Prochlorococcus marinus str. MIT 0919: one gene and its partner. The protein of the gene in region 1 binds, or shares a complex with, the protein of each later gene. Links are inferred from orthologs where the notes say so. Each region holds a gene or a part of one and is shown in the gene's direction. Other genes may lie near its edges.

Region 1 (8,625 bases):
ACCTGATTTAGCAGAAGATGGCCTAGAGATTCCTGAAGAAGGACCATGGATTAAGCATGGTCAGAAAGAGTGGATTGTTTCTAGACGTCTACGAGTGATGCCAGGAGGTTCCTATAGTTCTATTTACAGTTCGGATGGTGAGATATGTACTTTGCAGCAACTTCAAACTCAATTGAGACGTTTGAGAATTGACCCTGAAGGAAGCAACGTAGTGATGCAGGGTGATGTAACTCGAATTGTTTCTATGAGCAATAAAGATCGCCGGGGACTGATTGATGAATTGGCAGGTGTTGCACTTTTTGATCATCGCATTGAGCAAGCTCGTACAAAGCTTGACAATGTTTTTGAACGTCAAGAACGTTGTCGAATTGTTGAGCAAGAGTTACTTGCCTCTAAGCAGCGCTTAGAGAAAGATTGTGAAAAAGCTAGGCTATACAAACAGCTTAAAGATGAATATCAGCTTGTTAGGCAGCAAGAATCTGTCTTAGCTTTTAAGGCCGCCAAAGAAGCTTTTGAGGAGCTTAAAATCCGTAGAAGGAAGTTATTAGAAAAAGAAACACTTGATAGAAACTCTCTTCTTGAAGTAGAAAAAAAACTTGCAGACTCCTCCAATAAATTGCAAATACTGCAAAAAGAAGTTAAAGCTTTAGGAGAAGATAAATTAATCGCTGTTCAAGCAGAAATAGCAGGCTTAGAAACTCAATCACGTGAGCTAGATAGGCAAGCTATTCACAACAAAGAAGAAGGTCAAAAATTGCAGGAAACAAGAAAAGATTTAATTGCCCGACAACATTCAATACAAGAAGAAACTCCTTCAAGAATAGATTCTGACTTACCTTTCAAACTTCAAACTGCAGAGGCTAAATATAAAGATGCTCAAGCAGCTTTAGAAGTTTCAAAAAGAAGACTTGCTGATATAGCAGGCCATTCAGGGGATTTGATTGATCAGCAAAGGGATTTAACAGCAACTCGTCAAACATTGCATCTAGAGCTTAGGCCTCTTCAGGAAGAGCAACAAAAATTGGAAGAGGGACTTTTACAGATTGGAGAAAGAGTAAAAGAGCTTACAGCTGATCAGGATCGAGACACTGTGGAGGATCAAAAAATACAAAACGAGTTGGAAGGCCTTAATAGAGAATGGGAGCAACTCCTAAATGAGATTGAGACTACAAAGCAAGAGATTAAAGTGAAAAATGACCAGTTACTTTTACAGGAAAGAACTCGATTACGTCTTTCTAAAGATCAAACAAGAATTGAGAAAGAAATAGCTCGTTTAGAAAGTAGGAGAGAAACTTTACAGGAAAGCAGAGGTACTGGGGCTCTAAGGCTTTTACTCCAATCTGGGTTGGAGGGTATTCATGGACCTGTAGCAAAGTTAGCTGAAGTAGATAATCATCATCGCCTTGCTTTAGAAGTTGCTGCAGGAGCGAGAATTGGACAGATAGTGGTTGATGATGATCATATTGCTGCGAAGGCAATTGATTTGTTAAAAAAGAAAAAAGCAGGAAGATTAACTTTTTTACCTCTTAACAAAATCCGTAAGTTAGGAGTTTCAAGAAATCAAGATCATTTATTAAGGGGTACAAATACAAACATTAATGGCCTCCTTGGTAAAGCAGTTGACCTTATTGCATTTGATCCAATTTATAAATGCATTTTTGCTTATGTCTTAGGAGAAACTCTTGTTTTTAATGATATTAATTCTGCTCGAGATCATTTAGGCAAATATCGTTCTGTAACTCTTGCTGGAGAACTATTAGAAAAAACTGGTGCAATGACAGGTGGTAGTTTGATAGGTAGAAGTAGTTATTTAAGCTTTGGCAATAGTTCTGAAACAGATGAAATAGAGCCTTTACGAAACAGATTGCTTGACTTAGGAGAAACTCTTTTAAAGTCTGCTCAAGAAGAAAATGATTTAATTAACTTTTTAGAAAACCATCGCTCTTTGTTAAGGAACTTAGAGCAGAAACAGGCTTCCTTAGATGCTCAAAGGTCAGCATTTAAGCGTTCTAATGGCCCTTTATTTGAACGAACCAAAGAAAGAAATGATAGATTAAACTCTTTAGATAATACTAAAAATGATTATACGAAACGATTAAACTTGCTTGCCAAGAAAATTAAACCCTTAATTGCTCGGCTGGAAGATATAGATAAGAATTACAAGTTATTTGATGCTGGTGAGCATTCTGATAATTGGCGTCAAATGCAGGAGGGATTTAAAATTGCAGATTTAAATTTTGAAGAAGCTCGTGCAGACAGAGATCAAATTTTAAATGAAAAAAGGAAGGGTGAATTAGTTTTAGAACGGATGGAAGACAAAAAGAATTCACTTTTTATTGAGCAAAACCGTTTACAGGATGCAATAGATTTATTAGCTAAACAACATAAGCAATGGAAAGAACAAAGTATAATTTTAGTAGAGAAAAAAAATAAACTTGAACTAGAGAAAAAAAATCTTGAAACAAGTTTTGGTGAAAAGCGTAAAGAAAGGGATAAGGCAGAGGCTGAACTTTCAAATGCTCGTCAATTATTTCAGGATATGCAATGGAAATTAGAAAGATTAGTAGAAGATATTAAAAGCCTTGATGAGGAATTAAGGTCAAGTGAGGTTAGAATTTGTGAATTAGAAAAAAATCTTCCCGATCCATTACCTGAGATTTCAGAAGAAGTTATTTCACAAGGATTAGAGGCCCTGCAGAATCAATTAAAAGACATTGAAAAACGTATTGAAGCGTTAGAACCAGTCAATATGCTTGCTTTGGAAGAATTAGAAAAACTAGAATTGAGACTCACGGATCTTGCTGAAAAGCTAGAAGTTTTAACCGAAGAACGCTCTGAATTACTTTTGCGTGTTGAAACTGTTGCGACTTTGAGGCAAGAGGCTTTTATGGAAGCTTTTCAAGCGGTAGATGGTTATTTTCGTCAAATTTTTGCGAGTTTGTCTGAAGGCGATGGGCATCTTCAGCTTGATAATTCTGACGATCCTCTTGAAGGAGGACTTACTTTAGTTGCTCATCCAAAAGGTAAAGCTGTGAGAAGACTGGCTGCGATGTCTGGAGGGGAAAAGTCATTAACTGCTTTAAGTTTCTTATTTGCATTACAACGTTTTCGCCCTTCACCATTTTATGCATTAGATGAAGTTGATAGTTTTCTCGATGGCGTCAATGTTGAACGTTTATCAGCTTTAATTGCTAGTCAGGCAGAGGATGCACAGTTTATGGTTGTTAGTCATCGTAGGCCAATGATTGCCGCTGCAACAAGAACTATTGGTGTCACTCAAGCACGCGGATCTCATACACAGGTTGTTGGTTTGCCTACTGCTGCCTGAAAAAAATGCCAATATTCTTACTTTTGAGTCAAAATGATTTGAACACTTCAGAAAATAAGGACATAGTTTGACCAATACGCAATTCCCCAGCGACTCATCTGAAGCGATACCAACTGACAGGCTTTGGTTGCGTGCAGAATTGATGGGAACGCAGGTCATTACTACTGATACAGGGCGCCGTTTAGGAGTTGTTGGAGAGGTTGTTGTTGATATAGACAGACGTGAAGTGATAGCGCTTGGATTGAGAGATAACCCATTGACTCGTTTTTTACCTGGGCTTCCAAAATGGATGCTTCTTGATCGAATTCGACAAGTAGGGGATGTAATTTTAGTTGACTCAATTGACTCTTTAAGTGAAAACTTTGAATCTGATAGGTATAGCAAGGTAATCAATTGTCAAGTGATTACTGAATCAGGTGAGCAATTAGGAAGAGTCCTTGGCTTTTCTTTTGATATTGAGACTGGAGAGTTGATTAGTTTAGTTATGGGTGCGTTGGGTGTGCCGCTTTTAGGGGAGGGTGTTTTAAGTACTTGGGAAATCCCTGTAGATGAAATCGTTAGTAGTGGTGCTGACAGAATTATTGTTTATGAGGGAGCAGAAGAGAAATTGAAACAATTAAGTAGCGGTTTGCTAGAAAAATTAGGAGTAGGAGGTACTAGTTGGGAAGAAAGAGAAAGAGAAAGATATCGAGTCAATCTTGTGCCAGTAGAGAATCAATTGTCTTCTGGGGAAGATTTGGTACAGGAGCAAAAGGTTTTACAAGCTTCATCTCAAGAAGTGTTTCAAGAAGAAGAACAAGAATTAGAATATGTTGAGTTAGAAGATAGTAATAAATTCAGAGAATTAAAATCTAGATACTTAGAAGATCCGATTCCTACAAGTACGGATCAATATAACGAATACTATGAAGATGATATTCAATTAGGTCAATACAATGAAGAATATCGCTCAGCTTCAAAAAAACGGAATATAAATGACCAGCCTATTAATGAAGTCCAGATGCAGAGTCGTCGAGCAATACAAAATAACGATGAATTATTAGATGTTGAACCGATGGAAGAAAATAGTTTAGAGAATACAGAAATTCCAATTACAAAAGATCAATCGATCTTAGATAATCATGATTCAATCGAGGATCCTTGGTAATACTTTTCTAATTTATTTTAAACATTTTTATCATTAACAAATGATTTAGGTATTAAGTTAATTATTTCAACTGCCATTCTTTCTGCTGCACCAGGTTGACCTCTTAAACTTCTTAAATCTTCTTTTTGACCTTTAAGTCTTTCAGGGGAAGATATCCATTCAAATGCTTCCTTTGCTATGTCTTTAGGGTAAATATCACCAATTCTTTCAGGCACAATCATTTTATTTGCAGTTATATTTGGCCATGCCATATAGCGATTTTTTCTCATCCGCCATAGTGAGATTAAAATACCAATAAAATATTTTAATATTGGTAGTCTAGAAATTATTCCCATTAATCCATCCCATGCTTCCATAACGTGAATATGTTGTGTGGGAACAATCACAATCATTGGTATACCTAAAGCTCCTAATTCAGCAGTATTTGCACCTACTGTTGTTAAGGCTAATTGGCATTGAATAAGAGCCTTGTGGGCTGGATGATCTTCGATTAGCTCTATCTCAGTCCCGTTCAATGTGATCAATTTTTTACACTCTTTATTTTCGAAAGACGAACTAATTTGCTTAATACCGGATTTATATTTACTAGCAATGGAGTTGTGTTGCGCATTACTAAAGTATTCTAATTCTTGTATACATGTAGTAGGTGCAACGGGTAGTAAGAAGTGACATTCCGGCATCAATTTTGATAATTGATCTGCTAACTCTAGAAAAAAAGGAATACCTACGGAAAGTTTGGCTTTTTTAGAGCCTGGTAACAAAGCGATCCATTTATCTTTAGTTAAAGAGTACTCGTTGCTGCCCTGAATATTTAAATCAGCCATTAAATCACCCACAACTGTACAACGATTCCTAATGGATTTAGGGATAGATTTTTTTACTTTATTTGACATCGCTGCAATACGATTATTCCAATGTGGCCACCTTGCAACCCATTCAGCATAAGTTATATGCTGAAAGCCTAATCTTAAAGATAATAAAACAGTCCAGAATTGATCTCCGCCCAGAAAAATTACGATCCCTTCATTTGAGAATGAATGATATTTATGAGGCTTAATTAATAAATGCCAGAATGATTTCGGACGAGATATTGTTTCAAAATAATTCCATTTTTTAGCAACTTCATGCTCACTCCCTGTTGCATTTGGGCATGGGACTAAAACCAAATGCTTTTTGATTAGAACAGATTTAGTTTTATGAATGGCTTCTATTTTTGAATTTAGTTTTTCTACAACAGGTTTAACCCAAGTAGATATTTCCCCTGGACCATTAGAAACAATTACCAATGAAAAAGTTTTTGATTTATTTTTTGTGGTGGTTATTGAATGCAATTTCTAGTTAAATCATGCGGATGGCGAGACTTGAACTCGCAAGGCCAAAGCCACACGCTCCTTAGACGTGCGTGTCTACCAATTCCACCACATCCGCTTGAGAATCTAAGTCAAAAGACTAGGTTCAATCAGATCATAACGGCAACCATTATTCAAGATCTTTCGAATAAAGGGGTCGAGCACTGATACGATCCGCTAAATATTAGAGATTGTGCATGCCTATCGGCAAGGTTCTAATTGCTAACCGCGGCGAGATTGCGTTACGCATTCTCCGCAGTTGCAGGGAGTTAGGCATTTCTACTGTGGCTGTATATAGCACCATTGATAGAAATGCATTGCATGTGCAACTTGCTGATGAGGCAGTTTGTGTGGGCGATTCCCCCAGCAATAAAAGTTACTTAAATGTTCCAAATATTTTGGCTGCAGCAACATCTAGAGGCGTGGATGCCATTCATCCAGGTTATGGATTTTTAGCTGAAAATGATCGATTTGCAGAAATGTGCTCTGATCATGGAATTGTTTTTGTAGGCCCTGCCGCAAATGCAATTCGTTCAATGGGCGATAAAGCAACAGCTAAGTCAACAATGATTAATGTCGGAGTTCCAACTGTTCCAGGGACAGATGGCTTGCTGGGTAGCCCTGAGGAGGCCGCAACATTCGCTAAGCAAATAGGTTATCCAGTTATGATTAAAGCCACTGCAGGAGGCGGTGGACGCGGTATGCGCTTGGTTCCCGGTCCAGATAGCCTTGAAGATTTGTTTAAAGCTGCTCAGGGTGAGGCAGAGGCTGCATTTGGCAACCCTGGCTTATATATGGAAAAATTTATTGACCGACCTCGCCATGTAGAGGTGCAGATTTTGGCAGATAGCCATGGCAATGTTGTACATCTGGGAGAAAGGGATTGCTCTATTCAAAGACGTCATCAGAAATTATTAGAAGAATCACCTAGTCCAGCATTAGATTCTAATTTAAGACTTCGGATGGGAGAAGCTGCTGTTTCAGCTGCGAAAAGTATCAAATATGAAGGAGCAGGTACGGTTGAATTTTTGCTTGACCGTCAAGGTAATTTTTATTTCATGGAAATGAATACACGCATCCAAGTAGAGCATCCAGTAACAGAAATGGTTACTGGTATTGATTTAATTGCAGAACAACTTCGTATTGCCGGAGGGGAAGCAATTTCATTTACTCAGGATGATGTGCAACTTCGTGGACATGCTATTGAATGCAGGATTAATGCTGAAGATTCGTCTCATAATTTCCGTCCTTCTCCTGGCAAAATCACTGGTTGGCTTCCTCCTGGAGGTCCTGGTGTAAGAGTCGATAGTCATGTATATACAGGTTATGAGATACCCCCTTTTTATGATTCTTTAATAGGGAAGTTAATTGTTTGGGATCATGATCGTCAGTCAGCGCTTAAAAGAATGAGGCGAGCACTTAATGAATGTGCAGTTACTGGCATTCCAACTACTATTGACTTTCATTTGCAATTACTTGATCGACAAGACTTTTTAAATGGAGATGTTCATACGAAATACGTTGAGCAAGAAATGCTCAATAATTAATTAGTGATGAAAAACTAAAGATGCTCCTTATTGGAAAGAATGGCTATTGAAAATTATCTGAGAAATGATTCCTTGCTGACCAACTAATAACTCTCGTATGAGGCTTATTATTCCAAACCAAATAACTGGAGTGATATCCACTCCTCCAATTGGAGGAATAAGCCGTCTTGTATTTTTTAAGAAAGGTTCAGTTGGAAAGACAAATAAAATCCAGATCTTCCCTTTGAAATTTTCCTGGGAATACCATGTCATGACAATCCTCATAAGGAATGCGAGAGAGAATGCTGCCAAAAATATGCTCAATGAGAAAGCTAGAATTGGAAGTCCTTGAATCAAGATTGGCGTCACAAAGCTCTAAGGATATGTACATCTATCGTATAAACATGCGATTAATCCGTAAGATTGTCTAGCTTTTGGGTTTGAAACAGCTGTAATGGCTTTTCCTGTGTTAAATCTCTTCCTAGATGTTGCCATTTCCAGTCAGGCAGCGACTAACTCTGCCATCGGAATGATTGGCAGCTTTTTAGCAGCAGCAGCATTAATTGTTGTTCCTGCAGCGTCGTTTTTGATTTGGGTTTCTCAGAAAGATGCTTTAGAAAGAAGGGGGTAAGCCCTAGGCAATTCTTGCTTCTTTCTTAGACTGCTGTTACGAGGTTCTTTTTTGACCTCGTAACAGGTCGTTTTTGGGGGCTTAACTTTTGGTCAATGCCAGTCTTAATTGGGCCAGCATTGTAGGTATTGTCTTGGCCGTATCCGGTGCGGGTCTCTATTTCTTGCGATCCTTCAAGCCAGCTTTGGCTAGGGATTACGATGTTTTTTTTGCGGCTATAGGTTTGTTATGTGGCGGGATTTTATTTTTTCAGGGTTGGCGCCTAGACCCGATTCTTCAATTTGGACAATTTCTACTTGCTGGAACAACAGTTTTCTTTGCTTATGAAAGTGTTCGCCTAAGAGGAGTTGCCACTGATCAGGCTAGGAGGTCATCTTATTTTGATGATGATTTTGATTCTCCTGTTCCTCCTAAAAGGAGTTATAGGTCTTCAGATGAAGACGATTTTGATCAATTCGAAGAACCTCAGTCAATTAGAAGGAGATTTTCTGGTTCTGATAGAGATGATTATGGACAATCAGACGAAGATTTCTATAGACCAAAAAGAACTCCCCGTCCTGCTATTCCTGAACAAGCAGCTAGTAGGAGAAGTCGCGTCCAAAGTGATTCTTTAAATCAGGACCCTGAGCAATCTAGAAGAATGG
Region 2 (8,488 bases), 910 kb from region 1 along the record:
ACATAATCCAAAAGAGTTATTAGATTTAGAGTCTTCATCTACTATTAGCTCCGACTGGGGTACAGGTGGAATTAAAACAAAGCTTATTGCAGCTCGTATTGCAACAGAAAGCGGAATAAGAGTTCAATTGGCAGATGGTAGAGATCCTGAAATGCTTTCTAAAATTCTTAAAGGAAATCGTGGTGGAACAGTATTTCATCCCAACCCAAAACCAATAGGGAATAAAAAAAGCTGGCTTGCACATGCATTGCATCCGGTAGGAATATTATCTTTAGATAAAGGAGCTTGTTATGCTATCCAGAATAAAGGAGCCTCTCTTCTTCTTGTTGGCGTGAATAATGTAATCGGTAATTTTTCTGCAAATCAAGCAGTCAAGTTGACAGACCAGGAAGGAGTAGAACTTGGAAGAGGTATTAGTTCAATGAGTAGTGACGCGATTAATAATTCAATAAATAAACAAAATAATTCTGAAAAGTCACCTATTGTAATTCATAGAGATGTACTGGTTTTATTAAGTGAACTTATTAACTAACAATCAGTAATTAACTTATCATGCTATTTAGTAAATTACTAAAGAAACTTCGTCAGGGAGATTCAAATATTTTGGACCAAAATATTTGTAACGATCCTGATATTTTAAAAGCCTCATCATTAGATAAAGGTCAAGTTGGTGAAATAAGCTTTCTAGAAGAAAATAGCTATTTATTGAAAAGTATATTTTCAACCAATATTTCAGCAATACTTATACCTAACCAAACTAAAATTAAAGACCTAGCAAATGAAAAAGGAATCGCCTGGGCATCGTGTTTAGATCCAAAATTAGCCTTTGCTGAGGTTTTAGACGAACTAAACCCAAGAATGGTTGCAAGGCCTGGTATTCACGAAACAGCAGTAATAGGGTCAAATGTAGATATTTCAAAAGAAGCAAGTATAGGTGCAAATGTTTTTATAGGTGATAACTGTAAAATCGGTGAAGGAAGTTTAATTCATCCAGGGGTAGTTATATATAACAATGTGATAGTGGGTTCCAATTCGGAACTTCATGCAAACTGCGTCTTACATCCAAAAACTATTGTTGGGAACAATTGTCTCATTCACTCTAATGCAGTTATAGGCTCTGAAGGTTTTGGTTTTATTCCTACAAAAAATGGGTGGAGGAAAATGCCTCAAACAGGAAATGTAATTCTAGAAGATTTTGTTGAGATAGGAACCTGTTCAACAATAGATAGGCCCTCTGTTGGTGAAACAAGAATAGGCAAAGGCACTAAGTTAGATAATCTTGTTCAAATAGGACATGGTGTTGCTGTTGGAAAGAATTGTGCAATGGCATCACAAGTGGGAGTAGCAGGTGGAGCAAAAATTGGAGATGGGGTCATACTTGCTGGGCAAGTAGGTGTAGGTAATAGAGTAAGAATTGGTGATGGAGTAATTGCAAGTTCTAAATGTGGTGTACATGCAGACATTGAACCTGGCCAAGTAATTAGCGGATTCCCAGCAATGCCGAACAAATTATGGCTTAGGTGTTCAGCAAGTTTTAAAAAATTACCCGACATTGCCAAGTCCATTAGAAATGCAAAGGATCCCAAAAGTCATTAACCTTTTTCCCATAAAATTTCAACCAGCAAAATGAGAACACACAAAATCGTCTTGCTTCCGGGTGATGGAATCGGTCCTGAAATAACAGAGGCAACAACACCTATTCTTGAATTCGTAAGTGCAAAATATGATTTCAATATTGAATTCAAAACTAAGCTAATTGGGGGTTCAGCTATTGAGGCCTTTGACAACCCCCTGCCAGACGAAACACTTCAAGCATGTAAATCAAGTGATGCTGTCCTTCTTGCCGCAATAGGTAATCCGAAGTTTGACGAGCTACCAAGAGAATCTCGACCAGAGAGTGGTCTGCTTAAACTTAGATCAGGATTGAATTTATTTGCAAATATAAGGCCCGTAAAGATATTTCCATCACTTATTAGTGCAAGTACATTGAAACCAGAGATTGTAGAAAAGGTAGACCTGATAGTGGTTAGGGAATTAACAGGTGGAATTTATTTTGGCAAACCAAAAGGACGCATCAGTTCTGAGGAAGGGGAAAGAGCATTTAATACTATGAGTTATTCATCTGTTGAAATTGATCGAATAGCTAAGATTGCATTTGAATTAGCAAAAGATAGAAAAGGTAAAGTCTGTTCAATTGACAAAGCAAATGTTCTTGATGTAAGCCAATTATGGAGAGATAGAGTAAACGAAATTCAACTAGCTTTTAGAGGCATAGAATTAACACATCAATATGTTGATAACGCTGCAATGCAACTGGTAAGGAAACCAGATCAATTTGATGTAATTCTCACAGGAAATTTATTTGGTGACATTATTAGCGATGAAGCGGCAATGATAACTGGTTCTATCGGAATGTTGCCTTCTGCTTCATTATCTTCAGATGGACCAGGAATGTTCGAGCCTGTACATGGATCAGCCCCAGATATAGCAAACAAAAATCTTGCTAATCCAATAGCTATGATTCTTTCTGCTTCAATGATGTTAAGGATAGCTTTGAAGGAATTTAAAGCAGCTCAAGATATAGAAGATGCAATTGACAATGTATTGGCACAGGGATATAGAACGAAAGATTTAGCTTCAGACAACTCAAATCCATTGGGATGCAAAGAAATGGGGAAGAAAATTCTTGAAAATCTCAGTTTGATTAAATAACAAGATCCAAAAGTGTCTGTCAAAAATAATCACATGGTCATATGACCTGCGAAAATCTTTAAGTAATCTTTTAGTTCTAGATGTCGAAGCTTCATCCGGTAGTAGCTGTAACTGGTTCTTCAGGAGCTGGAACAAGCACAGTAAAGAGAGCTTTTGAGCATATTTTTGCTCGGGAAGAAATAATTCCAGCAGTAGTTGAAGGAGATAGTTATCACAGATTCGAAAGGGCACCTATGAAGCAAGCGATGTCTGATGCTCTTGCAAAAGGAGAAAACTTTTCTCACTTCGGACCTGAAGCAAATTTATTCGACAAATTAGAAGAATTGTTCAAAGAATATGGACAAACAGGAGGTGGTCAAAAGCGTTATTACCTCCACAGTCAAGAAGAAGCAGAAGAACATAATAGTCGTTTAGGTACAAACCTAAGTCCTGGGCAATTCACTCCTTGGGAAGATATTCCTAAAGGTACTGATGTTCTTTTTTATGAAGGTCTTCATGGCGGTGTCTCTGGAGAAGGGTATGACGTCGCATCCCTTGCTGATCTCCTCGTTGGCGTTGTACCAATAACAAATCTTGAATGGATTCAAAAAATACATAGAGATAATGCTGAGAGAGGGTATTCGGCAGAAACAATTGTTGAAACAATCCTTAGAAGGATGCCTGACTATATCAATCATATTTGCCCACAATTCAGCAAAACAGACATTAACTTTCAACGAGTACCTACAATTGATACATCAAACCCATTTATTTGCAGAAATATTCCTACTCCAGATGAAAGCTTCGTAATAATTCATTTTAGGAAAGGAGCAAGAGAAAAGTGGGGAATAGACTTTCAATATTTACTTGGTATGATTAATGATTCTTTCATGTCAAGTCCAACTAGTATCGTTGTTAATGGTGGGAAAATGGGATTCGCAATGGAACTAATTTTGACACCTATAATCCACAAAATGATTGAAGAAAAAGGTAAATTGAATAGATAAATGCGTGTAATTTTGTGTTCAATGTAATTATCATCAAGTAATCAAAATCGCTATAAGATAGGATAGTAATGCTAAACAATTAGAAGAAACATTTTTCCTGTGTCTTTATTTGATTGGTTTGCAGCAAGAAGAAAAGATCAGTTTGTTGGCAAAGTCACCCAAGAGACTGATGAAGGTGATGGTCTATGGGGCAAATGCCCGGAATGCAGCCAAGTGGTTTATAGAAAAGACCTACTTGAAAATGCCAACGTATGCAGCAACTGTGGTCACCACAACAGGATAAATAGTGATGAGAGGATAGATTTAATTGCCGATAAAGATAGTTTTATTACACTCGACAGAAATTTAACTCCTACAGATCCTCTTGGATTTAAAGATCGCAGAGCATACGCAGATCGTCTAAGAGAAAGTCAAGCAAATACTGGAATGAAAGATGGAGTGATAACTGGGTTATGCAAGGTTGAAGGAATAGCACTTGCACTAGCAGTTATGGATTTTAGATTTATGGGCGGATCAATGGGGTCAGTAGTCGGAGAAAAAATAACTCGCCTTATAGAAAAATCAACAGATAAAAAGCTACCTCTTCTTATTGTTTGTGCTTCAGGAGGAGCCAGGATGCAAGAAGGCATGCTTAGCCTTATGCAAATGGCAAAAATTTCAGGAGCGCTTGAAAGACATCGAGAGGCAAGCCTCTTGTATATGCCTTTGCTCACTCATCCAACAACAGGTGGGGTAACGGCTAGCTTCGCTATGCTTGGAGACTTAATACTTGCCGAACCAAAAGCGCTGATAGGTTTTGCAGGAAGAAGGGTTATAGAACAAACACTACGGGAAAAACTGCCCGACAATTTTCAAACTGCTGAATATTTGTTAGAACATGGTTTCGTAGATAAAATAATACCCCGAACAAAACTTAAAAAGACTCTGAGTAAGATTCTAAAATTACATGGTTGTACTATTTAACAAAATCCACATTTAGTACATTTAAACATCTAGTTATTATGATCAATCACATTGTTTTAATGGTCCTAGTATTGGTCTTATTTTTTCCCTTAAATGAAGTCTATGGAACACCTATCAAGTGGACAGAAGTAGCTAATAATTACAATGGAAAGCAATATTGGGATATCAGAAGTCTTGAAATATTAGATGAAAGTGAAATCATAATTGTTAGTAAATTTGTTCCTGTTAATCAAAGTTATACTGAAGAAATAATTTATAGAATGGATATAGATTGTAACGGGAAGCGATATCGAGATATAGAGGTTAATGGAATAACAAGTGAAAATAATAGTAAATGGTCATTACCAGATGGGGATATATTAATCAAGCGCGTAATTGATGATTCTTGCAAAAAAGCATTTACCTAGTTTAATCATGGATTCTGCTAAGAAAATACCTGTTGCCATAGCAGGAATGGGATTTGGGCAAAAAGTACATTTAAAAGCCTTATTGGACAGCAATGAAATGGAACCAGTTGCCATCTGGCACCCTAATAAACATAAGTTCAAAGAATGGGGCGAAAAGCATGAAATAAAATTCTACGACAATTGGGATTCAATATTAAAGGATCAAAATATTGAAGGAATAATAATAGCAACACCACCAGAACCAAGATTCCTGCTAGCAAAGGAAGCGCTTAGTTATGGAAAACATTTACTACTTGAAAAGCCAGTTGCCTTGAGATCAGCTCAAATTATAGAGTTGCAGAAAATAGCTCTTAAAAAACAACTTTCAGTAGCTGTTGATTTTGAATATAGAGTAGTGCCTCATTTTCTACATGCTAAGAAAATATTAGATAGTGGCGCAATTGGCAATCCCTGGTTAATAAAGTTAGAATGGATAATGAGTAGCAGGGCGGACTATAGTAGGCCTTGGAATTGGTATTCTGATTCGGATAAAGGTGGAGGCGTAATAGGAGCTCTTGGAACACATGCAATTGACATATTACATTGGCTAATAGGCCCAACTAAAAATGTTTCAGCACTGAATTCCACCTCAATCACTAATAGAAAGTCCTTATCTAATGGAATTTTAAAAAACGTAACTAGTGAAGATATTTGCTTGTCGTATGTAGAACTTGAAAATATGTACTCGACTGAACTCATACCATGTCAAATAAGTCTTTCGTCAACATCATTAAATGGAAGAGGGTTCTGGTTAGAAGTATATGGAAGTGATGGTAATTTAGTTTTAGGAAGCAATAATCAAAAAGATTATGTTCATGGCTTTGGTCTATGGGTAGGAGATCGTGAGAAGCAAGCGCAATCTATTAATCCAGACAAAGAATATTTATTTAATAAAACTTGGGAAGATGGAAGAGTAGCCCCTGTAAAAAGGATACATAGTCTCTGGGCAGAAAGTATAAGAACCAAAAAACCGATAATACCAGGACTTCAAGAGGGTTTAGAAAGCCAAAAAGTTTGTGAAAAAATGAAAGAGTCCAACCTTTCAGGTCTTAAATTATCTGTAAAGTAACAACAGGGGAACTTTATGTAGAAAAGAAATAATTAGAAACTATTAAATTAACATGTGCAAATATGCCTCTATAAAATGTAGTTTTTTATACATTAGAAATGTTATTTAGTTCATTACTGAAGAGGCTAAGCATGAAATGATCTACAAGAATAATTTGAGCCCAATGACATTAAGTTATTACAAAGACGAATTAAAGCAAACAGCACTTTTGCTATCTAAAACTGGGAAAGGAATCTTAGCAGTAGATGAATCTACTAAAACTATTGGGAAGAGACTCTCTTCAATAAATGTTGAAAATACAGAGGAAAATAGAAAAGCATATAGAGGCATGCTTTTTACTACTGAAGGATTAGGTGAATATATAAGTGGAGCGATTCTGTTTGAAGAAACTCTTTATCAGAATCACCTTGATGGTGATTCAATGGTCAAAAAGCTTGAAAAGCTAGGAATAATTCCAGGAATTAAAGTAGATAAAGGACTACGACCTCTCTCTGGAGCCAATGATGTTGAAACTTTCTGTTCAGGACTAGACGGTTTAGTGGAAAGAGCATCAGATTATTATTCTCAAGGTGCTCGCTTTGCTAAATGGAGAGCTGTCCTTCAAATTACTGATGATGGATGCCCATCAAATCTTTCAATAAAAGAAAATGCATGGGGTCTTGCAAGATACGCTAGATCAGTTCAAGAATCTGGGCTAGTTCCAATAATTGAGCCTGAGATTCTTATGGATGGCTCTCATCAAATAGATAAAACAGCAGAAATACAAGAGGAAGTAATAAAGGAGGTTTATATGGCATGTCAGATGAACAATGTCTTCCTAGAAGGAACTCTTTTAAAACCTTCGATGACAGTTCAAGGCGCGGAATGTACTGACAAGGCAAATCCAGAAAAAATAGCAGAATTTACAATTCGGACAATGGAACGATCTGTCCCAGCGAGTGTGCCTGGAATTGTCTTCCTATCTGGTGGTTTAAGCGAGGAAGCAGCATCCATATATTTGAATTTAATGAACAAAGTTAAGAGAAAAGCCAAATGGAATATCGGTTTTTCTTACGGAAGGGCATTACAACATTCCTGCTTAAAGGAATGGAAAGGCACTGACGTTAAAAATGGACAGAAAGCGTTAAAGGCACGAGCTAGAGCAAATTCAGAGGCATCAAAAGGCTGTTATAGTGCAGGGTCTCAGCCATCGTCAGATGAAGCTCTTTTTGTAGCTGGCTATAAATATTGAATTGGCAAATACAAAGAAATATATAACTTTTACTCAAAAGAGATATTTTTATCTCATGAGTACGTGACATTTCATACCTTTATCTTCTAAAGTCCTGGTCCGTTTGACCTGGACTACTTAAGGGCTGGGTCTACCTGACTACTAAAACAAATGGCTCTTGTCCCACTAAGACTCCTTCTTGACCATGCTGCTGAGAACGGCTATGGAATACCTGCTTTCAATGTCAATAACCTTGAGCAGGTACAAGCAATAATGGAAGCTGCTTCAGAAACCGACAGCCCTGTAATACTTCAAGCATCTCGAGGAGCAAGAAGCTATGCAGGTGAGATATTTCTTCGCCACTTAATCATTGCGGCTACAGAAACATATCCAAATATCCCTGTTGTTATGCATCAGGATCATGGGAATGATCCATCAACCTGTTATTCAGCAGCTATAAACGGATTCACATCAGTAATGATGGATGGATCATTAGAGGCTGATGCAAAAACACCCGCAAGCTATGACTACAACGTCGAAGTAACAAAAACAGTTGTTGATTTTGCACACTCAGTAGGTGTAAGCGTTGAAGGCGAATTGGGTTGTCTTGGATCTTTAGAAACCGGAAAGGGAGAAGCTGAAGACGGTCATGGTTTTGAAGGAGAGTTGTCAAAGGACATGTTGCTCACCGACCCAGCTGAAGCTGCTGATTTTGTTCAGAAAACCAAGGTAGATGCATTAGCAATAGCTATTGGAACAAGTCATGGCGCTTATAAATTCACAAGGAAGCCAACAGGAGAAGTACTTGCGATAAGTAGAATTGCAGAGATACATAAAGCCTTACCCAATACTCATCTTGTTATGCATGGATCTAGTTCAGTTCCACAAGAATGGCTTGACATGATTAATAAGTATGGTGGTGCAATTCCAGAAACTTATGGAGTTCCAGTTGAAGAAATACAAGAAGGAATAAGGAATGGTGTAAGGAAAGTAAATATAGATACTGATAATCGTCTTGCTTTCACAGCAGCAGTAAGAGAAGCAGCATCTGCAGATCCTACGAACTTTGACCCAAGACATTTCAACAAACCTGCTAGAAAAT

Evidence for each region.
Region 2: the proteins of accC (region 1) and accD are in contact, whole or in part, in a solved structure (PDB 8UXZ), measured with the Escherichia coli proteins. The link is inferred for Prochlorococcus marinus str. MIT 0919 from one-to-one orthologs.

The regions. Positions count from the first base shown.
Region 1 is NZ_CP114779.1:1,254,533-1,263,157, forward strand. The notes cover bases 5,219-8,196. They hold accC (acetyl-CoA carboxylase biotin carboxylase subunit), read left to right. Parts: upstream 5,219-6,021; coding sequence 6,022-7,371; downstream 7,372-8,196. Other genes in these bases: O5635_RS06855 (glycosyl transferase), read right to left, coding at 5,219-5,806; O5635_RS06870 (YggT family protein), read right to left, coding at 7,399-7,719; psbX (photosystem II reaction center X protein), read left to right, coding at 7,805-7,981; O5635_RS06880 (Ycf66 family protein), read left to right, coding at 8,070-8,196. Outside these bases: chromosome segregation protein SMC, read left to right, coding at 1-3,328; O5635_RS06850 (PRC-barrel domain-containing protein), read left to right, coding at 3,396-4,475; more of O5635_RS06855, read right to left, coding at 4,493-5,218; more of O5635_RS06880, read left to right, coding at 8,197-8,625. UniProt on the Escherichia coli protein: This protein is a component of the acetyl coenzyme A carboxylase complex; first, biotin carboxylase catalyzes the carboxylation of the carrier protein and then the transcarboxylase transfers the carboxyl group to form malonyl-CoA.
Region 2 is NZ_CP114779.1:348,836-357,323, forward strand. The notes cover bases 2,889-5,729. They hold accD (acetyl-CoA carboxylase, carboxyltransferase subunit beta), read left to right. Parts: upstream 2,889-3,797; coding sequence 3,798-4,661; downstream 4,662-5,729. Other genes in these bases: O5635_RS02105 (phosphoribulokinase), read left to right, coding at 2,889-3,698; O5635_RS02115 (hypothetical protein), read left to right, coding at 4,700-5,068; O5635_RS02120 (Gfo/Idh/MocA family protein), read left to right, coding at 5,076-5,729. Outside these bases: proB (glutamate 5-kinase), read left to right, coding at 1-532; lpxD (UDP-3-O-(3-hydroxymyristoyl)glucosamine N-acyltransferase), read left to right, coding at 553-1,596; leuB (3-isopropylmalate dehydrogenase), read left to right, coding at 1,627-2,712; more of O5635_RS02105, read left to right, coding at 2,793-2,888; more of O5635_RS02120, read left to right, coding at 5,730-6,176; O5635_RS02125 (class I fructose-bisphosphate aldolase), read left to right, coding at 6,340-7,407; fba (class II fructose-bisphosphate aldolase), read left to right, coding at 7,558-8,488.